DNA from 3 places in the Agrobacterium sp. H141 genome. Region 1 is predicted to be linked to each of the others. Evidence: predicted binding sites of a transcription regulator. Region 1 holds the regulator's gene; each other region holds the start of a gene.

Region 1 (7,457 bases):
ATGCCATCGACCTGCATGCCGGGAATGCCGAACGATGCGCCGCGCTTGGAGTAATCGGTCTGCGCAGTCGAACGTGCGTTCGACGTACCCATGGCGTAACGGTTGTTCTCGATCACATAGACCACCGGAAGCTTCCACAGCTGTGCCATGTTGAAGCTCTCGTAGACCTGGCCCTGGTTGGCCGCGCCATCGCCGAAATACGCAATCGAGACCGACTTGTTGTCGCGGTAGCGGTTGGCAAAGGCCAGACCGGTTCCGAGCGACACCTGCGCGCCAACGATGCCGTGGCCGCCATAGAAGGCCTTTTCCTTGGAGAACATGTGCATGGAGCCACCCTTCCCCTTGGAATAGCCGCCCCGGCGTCCCGTCAGTTCCGCCATCACGCCGCGCGCTTCCATGCCGGTTGCCAGCATGTGACCGTGGTCGCGATAACCGGTGATGACCTGGTCACCATCCTTCTGCGCCATCTGCATGCCAACAACGACAGCTTCCTGACCTATATAGAGGTGACAGAAACCACCGATGAAGCCCATGCCATAAAGTTGGCCGGCTTTTTCTTCAAAACGGCGAATCAAAAGCATCTGCCGATAGGCGGAAAGCTCCTGATCTTTCTTGAACTCGGCGACTGCGCCGTGCTCAAAATCCGTCTTGGTTGTTTTGGAAGCAGGTTTGCGTCCTGCGGTAGACGCGGGTTTTCGCGGCGCCATTCATCCCTCCCTGGGTTTTATGGGCGATATGTTTGTTGTCGCGTACAATAAGCAAGAAACGGCAGCCCGGCAATGCCATAAATGCATGCCTAGCATTCCGAATAAGTCTATGTTTTTTAACGGAAATTGAATATTAACCGAATTCAGGTTAATTCTTGAAATAGCTATTGAAGATCACAATTTCATCGGGACGCGACATATTCAATTGATATCGCGCCTTCTCATCGATCATGTCTTTCTCAAGCGACCCATCGCTCATCAGCGCCACCTGATTCTCCAGCGTCTTCCGCTGATCCACAAGCGCTGCAAGCTCTCGCTCACGCACGACCCTACGCTTCTCGAAATGCTCTGCGGCAATCAGACCGTAGTCGCCATGAATGCAATGATAGCCGAAATAGCCCAGAAAGGCGATGGTCACCGCTGGAAGAACCAGGCGACCGATTTTACGTTTTTTATGATGGCGGGTCCACATGCGGGGGTATGGCCTTGATACGCGGTACTCAACTAAGCGTTCAAATTAGCTCTGATTGTTTAACCGATCGTTGACCCTGTCAGAAACCGGTAGAATTTGTCTGTCGCACGCCGCACTGTCACGACAAAAAGCCCGCCCCGATTTCCCGGCGCGGGCTTTTCAATTCAACGATCGAGGACCGATCAGCCCTTGAGGATCGACGTACCGGCGTAGAACGCCTGCGGACCGAGACCCTCTTCGATACGGATCAGCTGATTGTACTTTGCCAGACGATCCGAACGCGACAGCGAGCCGGTCTTGATCTGTCCGCAATTGGTCGCAACAGCGAGATCGGCAATCGTCGAGTCTTCCGTTTCGCCCGAGCGATGCGACATGACGGCTGTGTAAGCGGCCTTATGCGCGGTCTCCACGGCATCCAGCGTTTCCGTCAGTGTGCCGATCTGGTTGACCTTGATCAGGATGGAGTTGGCAACGCCCATCTTGATGCCGTCACGCAGACGCGCCGAATTGGTCACGAACAGATCGTCACCCACCAGCTGGCACTTGTCGCCGATCATGTCGGTCAGGGTCTTCCAACCATCCCAGTCGTCTTCGGCCATACCGTCTTCGATGGAGATGATGGGATATTTGGCAACCAGTTCGGCATAATAACCGGCCATTTCGGCGCTATCGAGCACACGGCCCTCGCCCTGCAGATCGTATTTGCCGTCCTTGAAGAATTCGGTCGACGCCGGATCGAGAGCGAGACTGATGTCTTCGCCAGGCTTGTAGCCAGCCTTTTCGATCGCCTTCATGATAATGTCGAGCGCTTCAGGCGCGCTCTTCAGGTCTGGCGCAAAACCGCCTTCATCGCCGACATTGGTGTTGAGGCCCTTGGCGCTCAATTCCTTCTTCAGCACATGAAACACTTCCGAGCCCATGCGAACGGCGTCGCGCAGGGTGTCCGCGCCGACGGGCATGATCATGAATTCCTGGAAGTCGATCGGGTTGTCGGCATGCGCGCCGCCATTGATGATGTTCATCATCGGAACTGGCAGCGTGCGGGCGTTCGGGCCGCCAACATAACGATAAAGCGGCAGACCGGAGGCTTCGGCAGCAGCCTTGGCAACGGCCAGAGACACACCGAGAACAGCATTTGCCCCGAGGCGCGCTTTGTTTGGCGTGCCGTCCAGCTCGATCATGATGTTGTCGATCTGGATCTGGTTTTCCGCATCCAGGCCGCCAATGGCATCGAAGATCTCGGTGTTGACGGCTTCGACGGCCTTTTCAACGCCCTTGCCAAGATAGCGCTTGCCACCATCGCGAAGCTCGACGGCTTCGTGCGCACCGGTCGAGGCACCCGACGGAACGGCTGCGCGACCCATGCTGCCGTCTTCAAGAAAGACATCGACCTCTACAGTCGGATTGCCGCGGCTATCGAGAATTTCGCGGCCGATGATGTCGGTGATTGCAGTCATGGGGACCTCCCGGTTTCTGGGTGGGATTGAGGATGGGCCTGTATTAATCGAAGAAGAGAAAAATACAATGGCAAGAGTATGAAAGCTTGGTGTCGCCTGAAGCGAGACAAGCCGATGCCATCGACAGTGCCTTCGCCTCAGTGTCGAAACTTCGCAGCCTCACCCCTTGGTGATTGCGTCAAACGCCAGAAGGGTTTCCAGAAGCCGCGGCATGTCTTTCAGATGAACCATGTTCGGGCCGTCAGAAGGTGAGTTATCCGGATCCTGATGGGTTTCGATGAACAGCCCGCCAACGCCAACGGCAACGGCGGCACGCGCAAGCGTTTCAACGAATTCGCGCTGTCCACCGGTCGATCCACCCTGCCCGCCCGGTTGCTGCACGGAATGGGTCGCGTCAAACACCACAGGTGCCCCCATGGCCGCCATGATCGGCAAGGCGCGGAAATCAGACACCAGTGTATTGTATCCGAAGGATGCACCGCGCTCGCACAAGAGCACGTTCGGATTGCCGCTTTCGACGATCTTGGCGAGCACGTTCTTCATGTCCCAGGGCGCGAGGAACTGGCCTTTCTTGACGTTGATCGCACGACCAGTCTTGGCAGCAGCGACCAGCAGGTCTGTCTGGCGACTGAGGAAGGCCGGGATTTGCAACACGTCGACCACCGGCGCGACGATGGCACACTGTTCCTCGGTGTGAATGTCGGTCAGCACAGGAAAGCCGAATTCCTTTTTAAGGTCTGCAAACACCTCAAGTGCCTGCTCCAGCCCGATACCGCGCTTCCCAGACAGAGATGTCCGGTTGGCCTTGTCAAAAGAGGACTTGTAGACGAGGCCGATGCCGAGCGTGTCGCAGATTTCCTTGATCTCGCCAGCCATCATAAAGGCGTGGTCGCGGCTCTCCATCTGGCAAGGGCCGGCGATCAACGAAAAGCGTGCGCTATTGGAAAAGGTGACCTTGCTTGCGCCATCGCCAACGACCACGCTTGAATTTGGTGAAATGCTCATGCCTTGTCCTCGAATATGAATGTTACGCCCTGACCCGCCGATGGTGGAACCACAAGGCGACCCTCCCGGGCTTCGTAAGAAATGCCATTAGCGGCAAGAAGCGCACCTGTCACGCCAAGATCGCCCACGGCAACGACTAATCCCGCGCCCTCAAGACCGGCGGTCCTGCTCATTACAGATAGACCATAGCTGCGGGTAAATCCGTCCGGCGTCATCACTTCTATCTGAGTGCCGCCGGCAGCGAATTCCAGTCTGCCGCCTCGGGTTGCTGAAGCATGCGCCTGAAACACAGCATCGATATAACCCTCAAATATTGAGGGGTCTTCCGCCGTCAAGATCACGCCACTCACACGCATTGCGCTATTGTCGTGTTGCGCCAGCGCCTCCTTGTCGATCGCCAGCGGCAACAGTCGCTCACAGGCAAACAGCAGCAGGTCAGGCGCTTGTTCATCCTTGGCGAAAGCCAGCTTGAAACCGGCTTTCGCCTCGCTTCCATCGGCCGCTTGAACAGGTCGCTCGAAAGACAGCATCTTGCCGGCAGACCGTCCCTCTGCCTCGAACCTTGCGTGATCCGCATCCGCGTCGCGGCTCTCGGCAATAATGGCCGACAGCCCCTCGCCACGATCTGCCCGAAACGCTTCATGGCGCGCCACAAACACATTGCCCTGCCGTATCGCGTCGTGGCATTTCTCAGGATCGGCAACACCCAGAGGCTCCAGATATCCGCCTTCGGAAAAATAAACACAGGCATTTTCGGTGCCGAATGGATGGAGCGCATCGGCTGCCACCGTGAAACCGAGCGCCGTCAACCGGTTGCGTGCGACCCCAAGCGCTCCGACAGGCAGGACAATATGATCGAGCGCGCGGGCCGGCGAGGCAGACGATGAATCCATGAACGGTTCCTCAGCATCAAAACGCGTCGGTTGTGCGCCATCGCAGGCTCAAACACAAGACATCGCACTTTATCGAACACTTTAGTTCTGATGTGCGCGCCGACCCATCAATTCCATTGTTGCCAGCCTCACAAAAATTTAGTCACTTGCAGAACACAACTGGAACAGATAGTGTATGTTCTGGATTTGTTTCATCAAAGGGAATCGCAATGCTGACCCGCAAACAACAGGAATTGTTGCTCTTCATTCACGAAAGAATGAAGGAGTCCGGCGTGCCGCCATCCTTTGATGAAATGAAAGATGCACTGGATCTGGCCTCCAAATCCGGCATCCATCGTCTGATCACAGCGCTGGAGGAGCGCGGTTTCATTCGCCGGCTACCCAACAGGGCAAGAGCACTGGAAGTGATCAAGCTTCCCGAAGCCTATTCACCCAGCATGCAGCCACGTCGCGGCGGTTTCTCGCCCAGCGTCATCGAGGGCAGCCGCGGCAAGACGCCACCGCCGATGCTGCGCCAGCCGAGCGAAGACAACAACAATACGGTTTCCGTTCCGGTGATGGGTCGCATTGCCGCCGGTGTGCCAATCTCTGCCATTCAGAACAACACTCATGAAATCAGCATTCCCGCCGAAATGGTCAGCAGCGGCGAGCATTATGCGCTTGAGGTCAAGGGTGACTCGATGATCGAGGCCGGCATCCTTGACGGCGACACCGTGATCATCCGCAATGGCTCGACCGCCAGTCCGGGCGATATCATCGTGGCGCTGGTCGATGACGAGGAAGCAACCCTGAAGCGCTTCCGTCGCAAGGGTGCGTCGATTGCTCTTGAAGCGGCCAATCCGGCTTACGAAACACGGATCTTTGGGCCTGACAGGGTCAAGGTTCAGGGTAAGCTGGTCGGCCTGATCCGCCGCTATCACTGAGGTCGGTGAGCACGGTCTCCACTGGTTTCATATCATAGCGGCCGCTGCGCCAATCATATCTACGATGCAGGCTCCAGGGCCTTGCACGGCCGGAGAAAGCAGAGCGCAAAGCGATTGCCCCGTTGCTGTGCGGGCCTAGCCATATTTCCAAAGAGCCCGTTTTGCGAAGTGTATCGGGCGTGATCAATCTCGCGCCCGAGCGACAATGGTCATAGCCAAGCCGTCGCGCAGAAATAACAATATCACCGAGATCGCAGGCCAGGCCTGAAAGCCGTGGCTCCTCAAGTGTCACCACCCGCCAGCCCCCGCTGATACGGGCAACGCACCAGACCTTGTTCAGGCAACTGAACTGGCCGTCGACCGACATGTCCAACATATGTGCGAGTTTCGTGCTGGCGTAGCGTATCGCATTTTCCGAAAGCACGGGAAAGCGGCGACCACCATCAGGGGTCGCGATGTCCCGCGGCGCAATCGCCTTGGCAAGCAAGGCATCCTCTTCGACAGCAGGTTTTTGATGGCTGTGGCGCTGCAAACCGTTCTGCCATTGGGTAAATATGAAGCCCGGCGGTCGGGCGCTCGTAGTGGCGATCACGTCCGCATTGTTGGCACCATTGCCGATCAACCCAACCAGACGACCGTCCTCATAGATCAGCAGATCGGCAGTCCTGTCTTTAGGAAGCGCCAATCCGGTGATCAGACCAACTGCGAGGATGGCGGTGCCAATATGCCTGATGCGACTTCGAAGCAGTGCCAGTATCAGCATGCCCGTAACCGCTAACGGCAAAACCCAACGGCCAGCCGCGCGCTACCGACATCGCCACCCCATTCGGCGACAGTATGGGCAATTGCGATGACGAGACCGAGTCCATGCCCCATGACGTCAAGCGGAAGTGTGTCGAGACCGATGGGCATCAGCAACATCGACACCAGGCCGGCCGGCATCACCACAAATGTGATGATCGGCATCGCCAACAGATTGGCCGGTAAACTATAGCCGGCGAGGCGGTGGAAATGCTCCAGCGAAAAGATCGCGGTCGACAAACCACCAATCACGGAAGTGAGGATCAGCCCGCCAACCACGCGGATGATCGCACCGGCAATGGGCATATCAGGCAAAAAGTCGAAATAGCCCTCGCGGGATCTGCGGAAACGCCACGCGGAATATCCAGCCACCAGCGCCACGGTCGCTGCAAATGACATCTGAAAGCTTGGCCCCATCACTTCGGAGGGCGAGATTGCCAGTATGATCGTGGCCGCCAGTGCCACATTGCGCATGCTGATCGCTGGCCTGTCCAATAGCACAGCCATGAGCATGATTGCCATCATCACGAAAGCGCGCTGCGCCGACACCTGGGCACCGGAAATCATCAGATAGAAGAATGCTGCGACAAGCGCGCCAGCGGCTGCATACTTCTTGATCGGTCTGGATTGTGCAAAGCCTGTGAACTGGCTCAACACCACCCGTAGACCGACAAAGAACAATCCAGCCGCCAGCGCCATATGCAGGCCGGAAATCGCAATCACATGGGCAAGGCCCGAGCGCCGCAGGTCGTCCAGGACGGGCTCTGAAAGCGCCCGCCGCTCACCTGTCACGATCGCCGCAGCAAAAGCACCTTCGTCTCCGCCGATTGCCGTTCGTATCCGCTCGCCGATAGCGCCACGCACCGACAGTAGATTGGATGCCAATGCCCGTTTCGCAGAGGTCAAAAAATCCGTTTGCGGTTGGTCGGATTGGGTCGATTCGCCGACATCAGGCGCGCCGAGGAAAAAGCCGATCGCGCCAATGCCGTCAAAATAGGCAGAAAAGGCAAAGTCATTCAGTCCGGGTAGCGCAGGCCCCGAGGGAGGAGATAATCTGGCCCTCCCCTCAATCGCGGCACCGATCATAAATGGTCTATGATCCGCGCGCGCCACCAGCGAAACTCTCGAAGGCGGGCGCCGTAACTGTGGTTCTCGGGTCTGTGCAATACGGACGATATAGCGCCATTCGCCGCTCGCCC
Region 2 (7,457 bases), 1.8 Mb from region 1:
CCCAGGAAAATCATAATCGACACCGACCCAGGTCAGGATGATGCAGCAGCACTGATGCTGGCCTTCGCTAGTCCGCAGGAGTTGGAGGTCCTGGGCGTATGCACCGTTGCCGGCAATGTGCCGCTTGCGCAGACAAGCCGCAATGCGCGGGTCGTGTGTGAGCTCTTCGGTCGTTCCGACATTCCAGTTTACGAAGGCGCAAGTCAGCCGATGCAGCGCAAGCTGGTGACAGCGGAGCATGTCCACGGCAAGACCGGACTGGATGGCGCCGATCTGCCTGAGCCGACGATGCCAGTCCAGTCCCAGCATGCTGTCGACTTCATCATAGAGACCATCCGTCGGGAAGCTGATGGCGAGGTCACGGTCTGCACTTTGGGCGCCCTGACAAATATCGCGACGGCGCTTGTAAAAGCGCCCGACATCGCGCCGAAAATTCGCGAACTGGTCATGATGGGGGGTGGCTTTTTCGAGGGCGGCAATATCACCCCGGCCGCAGAATTTAATATCTATGTCGACCCGCATGCGGCAGAGATTGTATTCCGCTCCGGCGTTCCGATTGTTATGATGCCGCTCGACGTTACGCATCAGCTATTGACCACCAAGGCGCGTGTCGCCCGCATCGCAGAGCTAGGAACCCGTCAGTCCGATGTGATGGTGGGATGGCTTCAGTTCTTCGAACGCTTCGACGAGGAAAAATATGGTTCCGACGGTGGCCCGCTGCATGATCCGTCCGTTATCGCCTATCTTCTGAAGCCGGAGCTCTTCCAGGGGCGAGAGTGCAATGTCGAAATCGAAACGCAGTCAGAGCTGACGGTCGGCATGACGGTGGTCGACTGGTGGCGCGTATCGGGGCGCAAGCCCAACGCCACAGTCATGCGCCATGTGGACGCCGATGGCTTCTTTGACCTTTTGATCGAACGCGTCGCACGGTTCTAAGGCACCCATGGATTGACGGAGAAGTTGGAGAAGGCCGCAGGCGATCCGCCGCGGTCTTCAAACGTCAAAGATTCCGGTTAACCTCCGCGGCCAATGGAATTGATGGCTGGGCGCCTTGGCTGAGGCAGGCGAGGGAACCTGCCACGGCTGCGCGACGCAGAGCTGTGCCGAAGTCGAGACCCTGATCGAGACCAGCGGCAAAGTACCCGCAGAAGGTGTCTCCAGCGCCAACTGTATCGATGGGATTGATCTTCAGCCCTTTGGTCTCGTGCAAGGATCCATCCCGTGCGGCGATCACGCCCTCTGCACCCAGGGTCACAATCACCGTTTGCCCGGTCTCGCTATGAATCCGCATCAGTGCCTGTTTGCGTTCGTCCGCATTCATGCCTTCCTGACCGGCCAGTCTTTCGAACTCTGTTTCGTTGGCAATCACGATATCGGCCATACGACCGAGCTCAGCGGCTTCGCCGATCAAGGGCGCAATATTGATCACCGTCGTCACACCCCGTCCTCGTGCCAACGACAAGGCTTTTTTGACGGCTGGTACAGGGATTTCCAGTTGCAGCATCAGCGTGTCACTTGGGGCCATGGATGAGACCAGCTTTACGGCATCGTCTTCTGTCAATGTGCCATTTGCTCCGGCAACGACGGCAATCATGTTCTCGCCATCGCCGCCAACAAGGATCAATGCGGTTCCGGTGGCCGTGTCGGCTCGTGCAATACTGGTAAGATCGGTTCCAGCATCCAGCAGTTCTGCCAGAGCCGGCTCTGCGAATTCATCCTTGCCGACGGCGCCAACCATCTTAACCGTAGCGCCCGCACGCGTCGCCGCCAGTGCCTGATTTGCACCTTTGCCCCCGGCTGCCGTGGCAAAACTGTTGCCGGCCACGGTCTCACCAGGTTTCGGCAGACGTTCAGTCGTGGCGACAAGGTCCATATTGATGGAGCCAAAAACGGTGATCATGTTGATTGGTCCTCGTGACGATAAGCGGGCTTTGTGCCGCTCAGACTAATCTTCGTCAACCACCCTGAGCTTCAGCAACCCAGTTCTGCTTTCAACGGCTGCGGACGAAGGGCTGTGCGGCTGGGCTGTGGCAGTGCCACCCGTATGTTCGAATTCCAGCGCCTCGATCTTCGCTCCGCGTTTTGCAATTTTGTCCGACGATGTCAGGATCATCTCCACATCTTTCTGTGCCGAGAGAAAATGGCTTTGCAGCTTTCGTGTTCTGTCATCCAGCCGCGACAGATCGTCCATCAGGCTGACGACTTCGCCTTGGATGACATGTGCCTGTTCGCGCATGCGCTGGTCTTTGAGGACAGCCTGGATAACCTGGATCGACAACATCAGAAGCGATGGGGATACGATCACGACGCGTGAACGATGCGCCTTCTGCACCACGCTTTCAAAATTCTCGTGGATCTCGGCGAAAATCGACTCCGATGGCACGAACATGAAGGCCATTTCCTGGGTCTCGCCTGCAATCAGGTATTTTTCGGAAATATCTTTGATGTGCACCTCAAGGTCGCGCTTGAACTGCTGGCTGGCTGTCTTCTTGCCCTCCGGCGATTCCGTATCGCGAATGGCATTCCAGGCCTCCAGCGGAAATTTGGCATCGACAACCAAGGGCGGGGCATCGTTCGGCATCCGGATCGTACAGTCGGGCCGCGAGCTGTTGGATAGCGTTGTCTGGAATTCATAAGCGCCTATGGGCAAGCCATCGGCAACAATCGTCTCCATGCGCGATTGGCCAAAAGCGCCGCGGGTTTGTTTGTTGGACAGGATCGCCTGAAGGCTGACAACGTCCTTTGCCAGTGCCTGGATATTGTTCTGCGCAGCATCGATGGAGGTCAGCCGTTCTTGCAGGCTTCTCAGGTTTTCATGGGTAGATTTCGTCTGTTCGGCAATCGACGATCCCAGTCGATGGGACATTCCATCAAGACGTTCGTTCATGGATTGGTTGAATTCGGCCTGACGATTGCTGAAAACATCGGTCATCGCTGCAATTCGGCCCTGCATTTCCGACTGCAGCCTGAACAGTTCGGCCATACGTTTCTCAGCAATGAAATCCCGGGTGGCCGCAGCCTCTTCCACCGCCCGCGCCCGTGATGCGGTGCTCCGGCGGCCGATCAGCACTGCAATGACGGTCACTGCGATCAGCAGGCAGATTGCAACTAACGCAAAAGCCCCGGCTGAAAGAGATAAATCTCCGATGAGGAGTACCGGTTGTTCAGAATGGAAGGATATCTGGTTCATGTCGCAAAGCCTATCAGATTTTGACAAAGAGAATAGATCAAAACAAGAACAAAAATTGGCTTAATGCTTCTAAGTCAGCAACGAATTGACGACCGGCCCGCCGGCCCGCCTGCAGTCCAGCCGGAATTTTGACGCCGTTTACGCATCGTTCAGGCTTTTGAGGGATTTACTGAATTCTGCCGTGGCAATTAACCGTGCCGCATTCTCCCATTGCCTCAGAGAAGTTTCTTCATGTCTAAAGATATCGATAGCGCCCTCGCGGAACGTCTCGCATTTATGAATTTGGATCGGGAGAGCTCGAAGCGCCTAGCTGAACTTCGCCCAACGCTGGACGAGGTCATGGGACCGGCCTTGGACGAATTCTACGCCAAGATTGCAGTCCACCCCAAACTTGCTCATTTCTTCCGTGACAAGAGCCACATGGCCGGCGCCAAAAAGGCCCAGGTCGGTCATTGGAGCAAACTTGCGCGCGGGACATTCGACAAGGAATTTGTTGATGGTGTGACGGCAATTGGCCGCACACATGCCCGCATCGGCCTCGAGCCAAAGTGGTATATCGGCGGTTATTCTCTGTTGATGAGCAGGCTGATCGAAGGTGTTTTAAAGAAACACTGGCCTTTCCCCTTCGGCAAGCAATATGCCGCATCGCTCAGCGACAAACTCAGCGTCGTGGTCAAGGCCGCCATGCTCGACATGGATTATGCAATCTCGGTCTATATCGATGCGCTCGATGAGCAGCGTCTGAAACTCGAGGAAGAGCGTGCTCGCGTGGAGGAAGACCAGAAGGTCGCTATGGAACACCTGCGCCGGGGACTGGAGGCGCTGGCCCGCGGTGATTTTGAAGCCAAGATGCCGGCCAACATGCCCGGGAATTTCCAGCAAATGGGCGATGATTACAATCGCACGGTTGAAGGCCTGAACAAATTCTTTGCCGCCATTCGGAACTCGTCGGAAGAAATCCTCGACGGTACCGAGGCGATTTCGGGTGCTGCCGATGAACTGGCGCAGCGAACATCGGCACAGGCCTCCGGCTTGCAAGAGAGTTCAACTGCTCTTCAGCAGCTTGCGGTCAGCGTCAGCCAGACGGCGTCCAATGCGGAGCGGGCTTCAACCACAGTGAGCGATACTCAAAACCGTGCGCGCTCATCCGGGGAGGTTGTCACCAAGGCTGTGTCTGCAATGGCGGAGATTGAAAAGTCTTCGAGCGAGATCTCCAAGATCATCGGCGTGATCGATGAAATCGCCTTCCAAACCAATCTTCTGGCCCTGAATGCAGGGGTGGAAGCGGCGCGTGCCGGCGATGCCGGCAAGGGCTTCGCGGTTGTGGCGCAGGAAGTCCGCCATCTTGCGCAACGAAGCGCCGACGCGGCCAAGGAAATCAAGGGCCTCATCACCCAGAGTTCGAACCAGGTGAATGAAGGCGTCGGCCTTGTCAGTGAAACGGGTGCCGCCCTTTCGGATATCATCGAGCGAATCAATTCGGTCAATACGATTGTCTCCGAGATAGCGACTGCCGCCAAGGATCAGTCGACGGCGCTAAGTGATGTCAACGAGGCAACGCGCACCATCGATACGCTCACGCACAAGAATTCGGCGATGGTCGAGCAGACCTCGGAGGAAACCCGCCGCCTGCGCAATGAGGTGGCTGGTCTGGTCGCACTTCTCGGCAATCTGCGTACTGGCTCTGAGAAAAGTTCAAACGCGTCCGCGTCGACAGTGCAGCGCCACGCTGCCTGATTGGGGTTATTCAGCACCGGAGTGGTTTGTGCCGCTTCGGTGTTTTCTCTTTCCTTCCCCCGGAAAGATGCGTTATGGGAAAACTATGACGATCAAGCCTCTTATCATCCTGCCCGATCCCATTCTCCGCCAGAGCTCTCAGCCGGTGGAGAGGTTCGATTCCGACCTTCATAAACTGGCCGACGACATGCTCGACACCATGTACGAGGCGCCAGGTATAGGCCTTGCGGCGATCCAGATCGGTGTAGCTCGCCGTCTTCTGGTCATCGATATCAGCAAGGAAGATGAAGACCGCCAGCCGCTGGTCTTCATCAATCCCGAGATTATCACGTCCTCGGATGAGCGCTCGACCTATGAAGAGGGTTGCCTCTCCATTCCGGATTATTATGCGGAAGTGGAGCGTCCGGCTGCCGTGACGGTCAAGTCGCTCGACAGGGATGGGCGCGAACAGATGACCGAGGCCGACGGATTGCTCGCGACCTGCCTGCAGCACGAAATCGATCACCTGAATGGTGTTCTTTTCATTGATCACATTTCGCGGTTGAAGCGGGAAATGGTGATCAAGAGGTTCACGAAATCCGCCAAGACACGGGCGATCTGAACCGATCGTCAGACTGTAAGGGGCAGGATTTCCCCTCTCGATCCGATTGTAGAAGCGACGGAACGCACATGGCTTTGCGCATCATCTTCATGGGAACCCCTGATTTTTCGGTTCCGACACTGAGAGCGCTGGCAGATGCCGGCCATGAGGTTGTCGCTGTCTATTCGCAGCCACCGCGCCCGGGCGGACGCCGTGGCCTCGACCTCAAGAAATCTCCAGTCCATCAGGCAGCTGAAGAGCTTGGTATCGAGGTATTCACGCCGCTTAATTTCAAGAGTGATGAAGACCGCCAGATTTTCAGCAGCCATAACGCAGATGTTGCCGTCGTCGTTGCCTACGGACTGCTATTGCCAGAGGAGGTGCTCAACGCGCCACGTCTCGGTTGCTACAACGGTCACGCTTCACTTCTGCCGCGTTGGCGCGGAGCGGCCCCCATTCAGCGCGCCATTATGGCGGGTGATCCGCAGACCGGCATGAATATCATGCAGATGGAGAAGGGCCTCGACACCGGCCCCGTAGCGCTCGTCCGTAAAGTGACGATCGGCGCGGATATGACCGCAGGCGAATTGCACGATGAATTGAGTGACATTGGTGCCAAGGCCATGGTGGATGCCATGGCATTGCTGGAGACCGGCGATCTAGAGCTGACGGCTCAGCCGGAAGATGGTGTCGTCTATGCCTCAAAGATCGACAAGGCGGAAACCCGTATCGATTTTGACCGTCCGTCAACCGACGTACACAATCACATTCGCGGCCTAGCGCCGTTTCCAGGTGCCTGGTTCGAGTTGCAGATCAACGGCAAGCCCGAGCGCGTGAAGGTTCTGGGTACGTCTCTTGCCCAAGGGGAGGGAAGGCCAGGTGACGTGCTGGACGATGCCCTGACCGTTGCTTGCGCGCGCGGCGCTGTCCGGTTGACGCGCCTGCAAAAGGCTGGCGGCAAGGCGCTGATCGCTGAGGATTTCCTGCGCGGGACAGCCATTCCGGCTGGCACGAGGCTCTCCTGATGCCACGCTTCCGTATGACGGTCGAATATGACGGTACGCCCTATGTCGGTTGGCAACGGCAAGACAATGGTCGTTCCGCGCAAGGCGCTCTGGAAACGGCCGTTCTTTCCCTGACGGGAGAAACCGTCTCTGTGAGGGGGGCAGGTCGTACCGATTCCGGCGTCCACGCGGTTGGACAGGTTGCCCATGTGGATTTGACCCGAGACTGGCAGCCGCACAAATTGCGCAATGCCTTGAACGCTCATCTGGCAACAGCTGGCGATTCTGTGTCCGTTCTGGATGTGATGGCCGTCGAAGATGGTTTCGATGCCCGATTTTCAGCGCTCAAACGGCACTATCTCTACCGCATAGTCAACCGCCCGTCGCGCCTGGCTCTCGAGGCAACGCGGGCCTGGTGGGTGAAGAAGGATCTCGATCACGACGCGATGCATAAAGCGGCACAGCAACTCGTCGGGCATCACGATTTTACCACCTTCCGCTCTGTGCACTGCCAGGCCCACAGCCCCGTTCGCACGCTGGATCGGCTTGATGTTGCTCGCAATGGCGAACTGATCGAGATCCGTGCATCGGCTCAGAGCTTTCTGCACAATCAGATCCGCTCCTTCGCCGGCACATTGAAACTCGCGGGCGAGGGAAAAATGTCCGTGGACGATGTCCGGGCTGCCCTCGAGGCACGCGATCGAAAGGCCTGCGGTCCGGTTGCGCCACCCACAGGCCTGTACTTCATGAAGGTCGACTATCCAGGCGATCCATGACCGTCGGAAGGGCAGGGCTCTGCCTTGCCAAATGCGTTGTGAGTTAATATCAATAGTTCTGGAATTGAAGAAGTGTTGGCAAGGAGCGCGCCGTGACGATCACCATCTATCACAACCCTGATTGTGGCACCTCGCGAAACACTTTGGCGATGATCCGGCAAGCTGGCGAA
Region 3 (7,457 bases), 490 kb from region 1:
CCTGCTCGCTGCCGTCGCGGTCGCTCTCCAAGGACATGCTCGACGAACTGGAACGCCAGACCGCTGCCATGGCCAAGGCACTCAACGTTGGCGGCCTGATGAACGTGCAATACGCCATCAAGGACGGCACGATCTATGTGCTGGAAGTCAACCCGCGTGCCTCGCGTACCGTACCCTTTGTCGCCAAGACCATTGGCGCGCCGATCGCCAAGATCGCAGCTCGCATCATGACCGGGGAAAAACTCGACGACGCGATTGCCGCCTATGGCAAGAAGCCCGATCCGCGCAACCTCAAGCACATCGCCGTCAAGGAAGCCGTCTTCCCCTTCGCCCGCTTCCCCGGCGTCGACACGCTGCTCGGTCCGGAAATGCGCTCGACCGGCGAAGTCATCGGTCTCGACACCGACTTTGCGCTCGCCTTCGCCAAGAGCCAACTCGGCGCATCCGTCGAACTGCCACGCGACGGCACGGTCTTCGTCTCCGTCCGCGATGAGGACAAGGCCCGCGTGCTGCCAGCGATCCTGATCCTGACCGAAATCGGCTTCAAGGTCATGGCAACCGGCGGCACTCAGCGCTTCCTTGCCGAACAGGGCATCGACGCAATCAAGATCAACAAGGTTCAGGAAGGCCGTCCGCATATCGAGGATGCCATCCGCAACCGCCAGGTCCAGCTCGTCATCAACACGACCGACGGCACCAAGGCGATCTCCGATAGCAAGTCGCTGCGCCGCGCTGCGCTGATGCAAAAGGTACCTTACTACACCACGATGGCAGGCTCCCTTGCCGCAGCCGAAGCGATCCGTGGCCTGAAGCAGGGTCAGCTCGAAGTACGGCCACTGCAGAGCTACTTCTGAAATCCATAAAGGCAAACCGGCTTCATCAAAGGCCGGTTTGCCGTTTCAGGCCTGTCGCGAGGCCTGAAGCTTTACAACAGCTGCAAGATCATCGCGAAACCGTTGTTTCTCCCTAAGCTGCCGATCGACCTCCGGTATCCGCAAAATGAATGCGGGATGGACCGTCACGAACAGCATGCGCGCCTCGTCAATCGGTATGGGCATGCCCCGGATCTCGTCCATCACGCATGTCTTGCCTGTTAACGCCTGATAGGCCGTCGCCCCCAGAGCGACCACGATCTGCGGCTTCACCAGCTGAAACTCCTTCTCCAGCCACCAGCGGCAATGTTCGACCTCTCCGACATTCGGACGCTGATGGATACGCCGCTTGCCCCTCGGCTCATATTTGAAATGCTTGACGGCATTGGTGATATAAAGTCGTCCGCGATCCAGTCCCGCACTTTCAAGCGCGCCATCCAGTATGCTGCCAGCCGGACCGACGAACGGCCGCCCCGCCAGGTCTTCGCGATCCCCCGGTTGCTCGCCGATCATCATGATCTCGGCATCGAGTGGCCCTTCCCCACACACCGCCTGCGTTGCCGTTCTATGAAGCGGACAGCGGTCGCAGCCATTGATCTCGCGTGACAAGGCCTCCAGCGGATCGTCGGGGACAATCGCGCTTCGCGCTCGGCCGTCCTCCCATTCCGCCTGCAGCCTGTCGTGGAAAGCCGGCGCAGTCTTCGGTTGGGCCTCTGCCATTGTCCGTATTCGCGCTTCGGCACTGGCGATCAGCTCCGGAATCAACTGCGCCTCAGGCAGGTTTTTCCAGTATTTCTTCGGCATTTCCGACTGCATTGCCTTCACCTTCAAACGCGCCGGGTTGAAGATATTGGCGTAATAAATGCGCCACAGCGCATCGGCCTCATCCTCATCATGCAGCTTTCCCGCTGGCAACGGATCGATCGTAAGCCTTTCTCCGTCCCATGCCGCTGACCCTTTCGGCGTGGCGATCAGCCAGTCCATATCGGCAAAGCGACGTGCGAAAAAAGTTGAGGTTCGACCGACGATGAAGTGGTCAGGCTCGAACCATGCCGCAAACCGGCGCCGTCCACCCGTTCCGTCGCCGACATCCTTGAAGCGCACGAAAGCTTTCATCTTGTGGCTGTCGCGGCGTACCGACTTGACCAGCTTGCGCAACAGCGCGACATCGCCGTCCGCACGGTCATCCAGGAGCGCACGATTGTCCTGCAAACGCCAAAGCAGCCGATAGAGCAGCGAAAATCTGGAAGAATCGCAATGACAGACAGCGGCTTCAGCAGCCTCGATGAAAGCACGCGGAACATTGATCGGGGCAGTTCGGGCAATAGCCCCAGGGTCTACTCTCCCTCCGAACGCCTCCCCTTTGAACGAATGGTCAATGCCCCCAAACAGTCCTGAATCGTCAGAACCAAGCATTTGCCAGGCAACGTCTTCCGGCCGAACACCGGCAGAGAGCAACCGACGAGCGGCTGCGCGCCATTCCTCGAAATCGCCGCGCCCGTCCAGCGTGACGGTCTGCATCAAAACAGCGCCAGTTGCTGCGGCTGCGGAGCAAACAGGCTTCGAAGATCACTGCGATCCGCCAGCCGGATCGGAGACCATCCTTGTGCCACGACGAAGGGCCGGATCTTTTTAGGCGACGCACCGAGCCGCTTCAAATCGTCAAGCGTGAGGCTCCGCTGGCGTCGGGCCGAGAGAATGGATTTCACCACCTTCTGTCCAAGGCCGGGCACTCTCAAAAGGGCTTCCCGGTCTGCCCGGTTGACGTCAACCGGAAACCGGTCGCGATGGCCGAGCGCCCAGGCGAGTTTGGGATCGAGATCGAGATCCAGCATTCCGCCTTCTCGCCCCGAGGTAATCTCCTCGACCGAAAAGCCATAGAAGCGATAGAGCCAGTCGGCCTGATAGAGCCGGTGTTCACGGATCAAAGGTGGCTTGACCAAAGGAAGCGACTTGGACGCATCGGGGATCGGGCTGAAGGCTGAGTAGTAGACGCGCTTCAGGCCATAGCTGCTGTAAAGTCGCGCGCTCGAGCCCAGTATCGTCGCATCGTCCGCACCGTCGGCGCCGACAATCATCTGCGTGCTCTGCCCGGCGGGTACGAACTTGCGGCGTCTGCCTGTCTGAAGCGTTGGCTCGCTCGCCTCCTCGATCTTCAACCGCAAATCCCCCATGGCGCGGCGTATGCCCAGCGGTTTCTTTTCCGGTGCATAACGGGAGAGCCCCTGGTCTGTGGGCAGTTCGACATTGATCGACAGGCGATCGGCATAAAGCCCCGCCTCCTCGATGAGGTGCGCTGACGCTTCCGGGATGGTCTTCAGATGAATGTATCCGCGGAAATTATGCTTAAGTCGCAAATCCCGGGCGATTTTCACCATTTCGCCCATCGTATCGTCCGACGAGCGGATGATACCGGAGGACAGGAACAAGCCTTCAATATAGTTGCGGCGATAGAATTCGATTGTCAGCCAGACCACTTCGTCCGGCGTGAAGCGCGCCCGCTCAACATTGCTGGACGATCGATTGATGCAGTAGGCACAATCATAAATGCAGAAATTGGTGAGCAGGATTTTCAAAAGCGAGATGCAGCGCCCGTCCGGCGCATAGGCATGACAAATGCCAGCACCTTCTGTCGAGCCAAGTCCGCCGCCGGGACCCGAATGCCGTTTCTCGGTGCCCGACGAGGCGCAAGACGCATCATATTTCGCGGCATCGGACAGAACTGCCAATCGGTGAGAGAACGACTTCTTCATAGGCTTGTTCACTATATGTTCACTCAATCTCCGTCAACCTGCCGCAATCGCTTTACCGTTATCTTGACGGAAACAGGGGCATATTGTATTTAGCCAATCAGCTATTTAACCAAGCGGGCAAATATGGCGACCGATGCGCTTTCCGAAACCCTCTTCGCGCTGGCCGATCCAACGCGCAGGGCAATCCTCTCTCGCCTCTCCAGGGGCGAAGCGACGGTCAGTGAATTGGCCGAGCCCTTCGATATGAGCCTGCCGTCGATTTCCAAACACCTGAAAGTTCTTGAACGGGCACGCCTGATTTCGCGCAGCAGGACGGCACAATGGCGACCCTGCCGCCTGGAGACAGCACCCCTTCAAGACATTGATAGCTGGATGACCGACTACAGGAAATTGTGGGATCAGCGTCTCGACCGGCTGGAATCCTACCTCACCCACCTTCAGACAAATGACGCCACCAAAGACGAAGGCCAATCATGACCGACACGATCGAAATCCTCAACGAGCGCCACTATCCCTTCGACAGACAAACTGTGTTTGCCGCTTTTGCCGATCCCGCACGGCTTGCTCAATGGTGGGGGCCGCATGGTTTCACCAATAGGATCTCTGCCTTTGACCTCAAAGCGGGCGGCACCTGGCGTGTGACCATGACGGCTTCCAATGGAGCCGACTTTCACAACCGCTGGACCTTTGAAGACGTGATCGAGGGCGAACGCATTGTGGCCCGTCACCACGAACCGGTCCACGTGTTCACGCTTGAAATGACCTACAGCGACACGCCGGACGGCACATCGCTTGTCTGGCGCATGCTGTTTGACCGCACAGAGGAGAACGAGCAGTTGCAAAAATTCCTTCACGCCGCCAACGAGCAGAACCTGGACCGGCTGGAGGCCCTGCTGACCAGTGGAAAGTGCCAGTGAGATGAGCGCCGAACTCGATCCCGCCCGTGTCATCCGCGTCGAACGCACCATCGCCGCACCGCGCGAAAAAGTCTTCGAAGCCTTTTCCGACCCCAAACATCTGGATGCCTGGTGGGGACCTGATGGCTTCACCAACGAAACGCATGACATGACCTTCTCCGTCGGCGGATTGTGGCGTTACACCATGCATGGACCGGACGGAAAAGACTGGCCAAACTGGATCCGCTACACCGAAATATCCCCACCTTCCCGTATCGCTTATGAGCACGGCGGCGACATGGGCGAGCCGGCACACTTCAACGGCGTCATAACATTCGAGGATGTGAGCGGCAAAACGCACATATCGCTGGTTCTGGTTCTGCCGACAAAAGAAGACCGCGCTGCGAAGGTCGAGTTCGGCGCTGTCGAGGGCGGAAAACAGACGTTGGCGAAATTGGAACGTTACGTCCTTTCGCGGTAAACCACGCGCGTTCCACCATTGCTGTCGGAAAGTGTCAGCATCGATATCGTATAAGTCGTCGGTGGCCCAACACCCATCAATACTTTAGATTTGTCTATTCATCCGCACCAACCCATTTTGGCGCCTTTGCCTCTGGAAACCCGATAATGCAGCCGATCACGGACACCGCCCCCATACCCGCTGGCCGCAAGGAATGGATCGGCGCAATTGTGCTGTCGGTCGCGTGCCTCATCTACTCCATGGATTTGTCGGTGCTCTTTCTGGCCATTCCCGCCATTACCCGCGATCTGCATCCGAGCGCCTCCGAACTTCTCTGGATCAACGACATCTATGGCTTCATGGTTGCCGGTTTTCTCATCACCATGGGCACACTGGGCGATCGCATCGGGCGACGAAAAATCCTGATGATCGGCGCTGGCGCCTTTGGCCTGGCGTCGCTGATGGCGGCATTTTCGCCAACACCGTCCATGCTGATCGTCGCCCGCGCGCTGCTCGGCATCGCCGGTGCCACCATTGCCCCCTCCACCCTGTCACTGATCGTCAACATGTTCTCGGTGGAAGCCGAGCGTAACCGCGCCATCGGCATCTGGGGTACGGCCTTTGCGCTGGGCGGCCTGATCGGGCCACTAATCGGCGGCGTGCTCTTGCAGTTCTTCGACTGGGGTTCTGTTTTCCTGATCAACCTGCCCGTGATGGCAGCGCTGATCGTGTCTGCACCTTTTCTGTTGCCGGAATTTCGCAACGAGCAATCCGGCAGGCTCGATCTCCTCAGTGTGGGCCTCTCGCTGGCAACCGTGCTGCCGGTCATCTACGGCCTCAAGCATATGGCTGTGGACGGCTTTCGCATCCACCATCTGGTGCCGATCGCCATTGGACTTTGCCTCGGCACGACCTTCCTGCGCCGGCAGTTGCGCCTCGCCGATCCGCTGATCGACCTCAAGCTTTTTAAAGTGCCCGCCTTCACAGCCTCGCTGATGGTCAACCTGTTCGGCGTCTGCTTCGTCTTTGCCGTCTTTCTCTATCAGAATCAGTTTTTGCAATTGGTGCTGGGGCAAAGTCCGCTTGAGGCAGCCCTGTGGTCGATACTGCCCTCCACGGCCTTCACCGTCATGTCCCTTCAGGCGTGGCGGGTGACGCAGCGGCTGGGTGCCGTGCCCACGGTTCTGTCAGGCTTGCTGATCAACGCCGTCGGCGTGGCAGTCATGGCTGTCGCCGTCTATCACGAGAACCTCTACGGACTGCTATTTGCCAGCACGCTGATCGGCATCGGCTTTGTTCCGGTGGTCCTGACCACGACCGGACTGGTAGTCGGATCAGTGGCACCGGCCAAGGCCGGCGCCGCCTCCGCCATATCGGAAACCGCAGCAGAATTCGGCGGCGCCCTCGGTGTCGCAGTTCTCGGCAGTCTGGGCTCTCTGGTCTACCGGCTGCAAATGCAAGGCGCCGACACCAGCGACCTGACGCCGCAGCATGCCAATGCCGTACGCGAAACCCTGGCAGGGGCTGTTGAAAGCGCTGCCACATTGAACGCAATGGATGCAGCATGGCTGGCGCTTGCCCGTTTCAGCTTTTCTCTGGGCTTTGCCGTTATCTGCGCAGTGGCTGCAATTACCCTTCTGGCCCTTGCCGCTCTGGCAAGCCGGGTCTATGCCACAAGCCCTCCGGCCGTCCTGCCCGATCCGGCTCACCACAGCTGATGGAACGGCCTTCATAAAACTCTGGAAATTGCCTCCGACGATCTGCTATAGTGAATACAACGTTGACTTGAGACATGGTTCCGAAGCTTCGCTTCGGGGCCTGTTTTCTTTTGTGTCTGCGGCAAGCAGATGGAAGTGCAAAGGAAGTAAATATGGTTGAAAAGGTACCGATGACGCAGAGTGGCTTTACCAAGCTGCAAGAGGAACTGCGTTGGCGCCAGCAGGAAGAGCGGCCCCGTATCATCGAGGCGATCTCTGAAGCGCGCGCCCATGGCGACCTTTCCGAAAATGCCGAATATCACGCCGCCAAGGAAGCGCAGAGCCACAATGAGGGCCGCATCGGCGAAGTGGAAGATCTGGTCGCCCGCGCAGAGGTCATAGACCTGTCGAAAATGTCCGGCTCCAAGATCAAATTTGGCGCGACCGTCAAGCTGGTCGACGAGGACACGGACGAGGAAAAGACCTATCAGATCGTTGGCGACCAGGAAGCCGATGTAAAGCAGGGCCGCATTTCCATCTCGTCCCCGATCGCCCGCGCCATGATCGGCAAGGAAGTCGGCGATTCCATCGAAGTCGTCGCCCCCGGCGGTTCCAAGGCCTACGAGATCCTTGCGGTCAACTGGGGTTGATGGGAATGCTAGGCGGCGCATGTAAATGCGCCGTCTGAGCCTACAGGCCGTTTACATCGGATGAACCAACCTCCTCTTTCCATTGCAATAGTTCACGCTTCCGCCAATGTCAGAACAGGCGGCATCGTC

The links. Region 1 encodes LexA, which represses DNA repair genes until DNA is damaged. Its sites were predicted from a motif close to TGTTCNNNNTGTGTTCNG; they were not measured.
Region 2: ACWPM9_RS18525 (DNA recombination protein RmuC) is a predicted target of LexA. The motif match lies at 3,224-3,241, and genes of this name have one in related genera.
Region 3: ACWPM9_RS07470 (putative DNA modification/repair radical SAM protein) is a predicted target of LexA. The motif match lies at 3,631-3,648, and genes of this name have one in related genera.

The regions. Positions count from the first base shown of each region.
Region 1 is NZ_CM169893.1:2,117,208-2,124,664, reverse strand. Features, by position in the region: gene pdhA (pyruvate dehydrogenase (acetyl-transferring) E1 component subunit alpha) at 1-707, opposite strand, end outside; gene ACWPM9_RS09775 (FtsB family cell division protein) at 856-1,179, opposite strand; gene eno (phosphopyruvate hydratase) at 1,362-2,636, opposite strand; gene kdsA (3-deoxy-8-phosphooctulonate synthase) at 2,796-3,641, opposite strand; gene ACWPM9_RS09760 (VOC family protein) at 3,638-4,534, opposite strand; gene lexA (transcriptional repressor LexA) at 4,744-5,457, shown strand; gene ACWPM9_RS09750 (hypothetical protein) at 5,411-6,220, opposite strand; gene ACWPM9_RS09745 (ComEC/Rec2 family competence protein) at 6,232-7,457, opposite strand, start outside.
Region 2 is NZ_CM169893.1:3,934,930-3,942,386, reverse strand. Features, by position in the region: gene ACWPM9_RS18535 (nucleoside hydrolase) at 1-936, shown strand, start outside; gene ACWPM9_RS18530 (ribokinase) at 1,001-1,900, opposite strand; gene ACWPM9_RS18525 (DNA recombination protein RmuC) at 1,946-3,190, opposite strand; gene ACWPM9_RS18520 (methyl-accepting chemotaxis protein) at 3,422-4,927, shown strand; gene def (peptide deformylase) at 5,013-5,528, shown strand; gene fmt (methionyl-tRNA formyltransferase) at 5,597-6,532, shown strand; gene truA (tRNA pseudouridine(38-40) synthase TruA) at 6,532-7,287, shown strand; gene arsC (arsenate reductase (glutaredoxin)) at 7,380-7,457, shown strand, end outside.
Region 3 is NZ_CM169893.1:1,624,393-1,631,849, reverse strand. Features, by position in the region: gene carB (carbamoyl-phosphate synthase large subunit) at 1-854, shown strand, start outside; gene ACWPM9_RS07475 (UdgX family uracil-DNA binding protein) at 900-2,393, opposite strand; gene ACWPM9_RS07470 (putative DNA modification/repair radical SAM protein) at 2,393-3,625, opposite strand; gene ACWPM9_RS07465 (ArsR/SmtB family transcription factor) at 3,749-4,102, shown strand; gene ACWPM9_RS07460 (SRPBCC domain-containing protein) at 4,099-4,542, shown strand; gene ACWPM9_RS07455 (SRPBCC family protein) at 4,544-5,002, shown strand; gene ACWPM9_RS07450 (MFS transporter) at 5,149-6,699, shown strand; gene greA (transcription elongation factor GreA) at 6,852-7,328, shown strand; gene ACWPM9_RS07440 (glycosyltransferase family 4 protein) at 7,389-7,457, shown strand, end outside.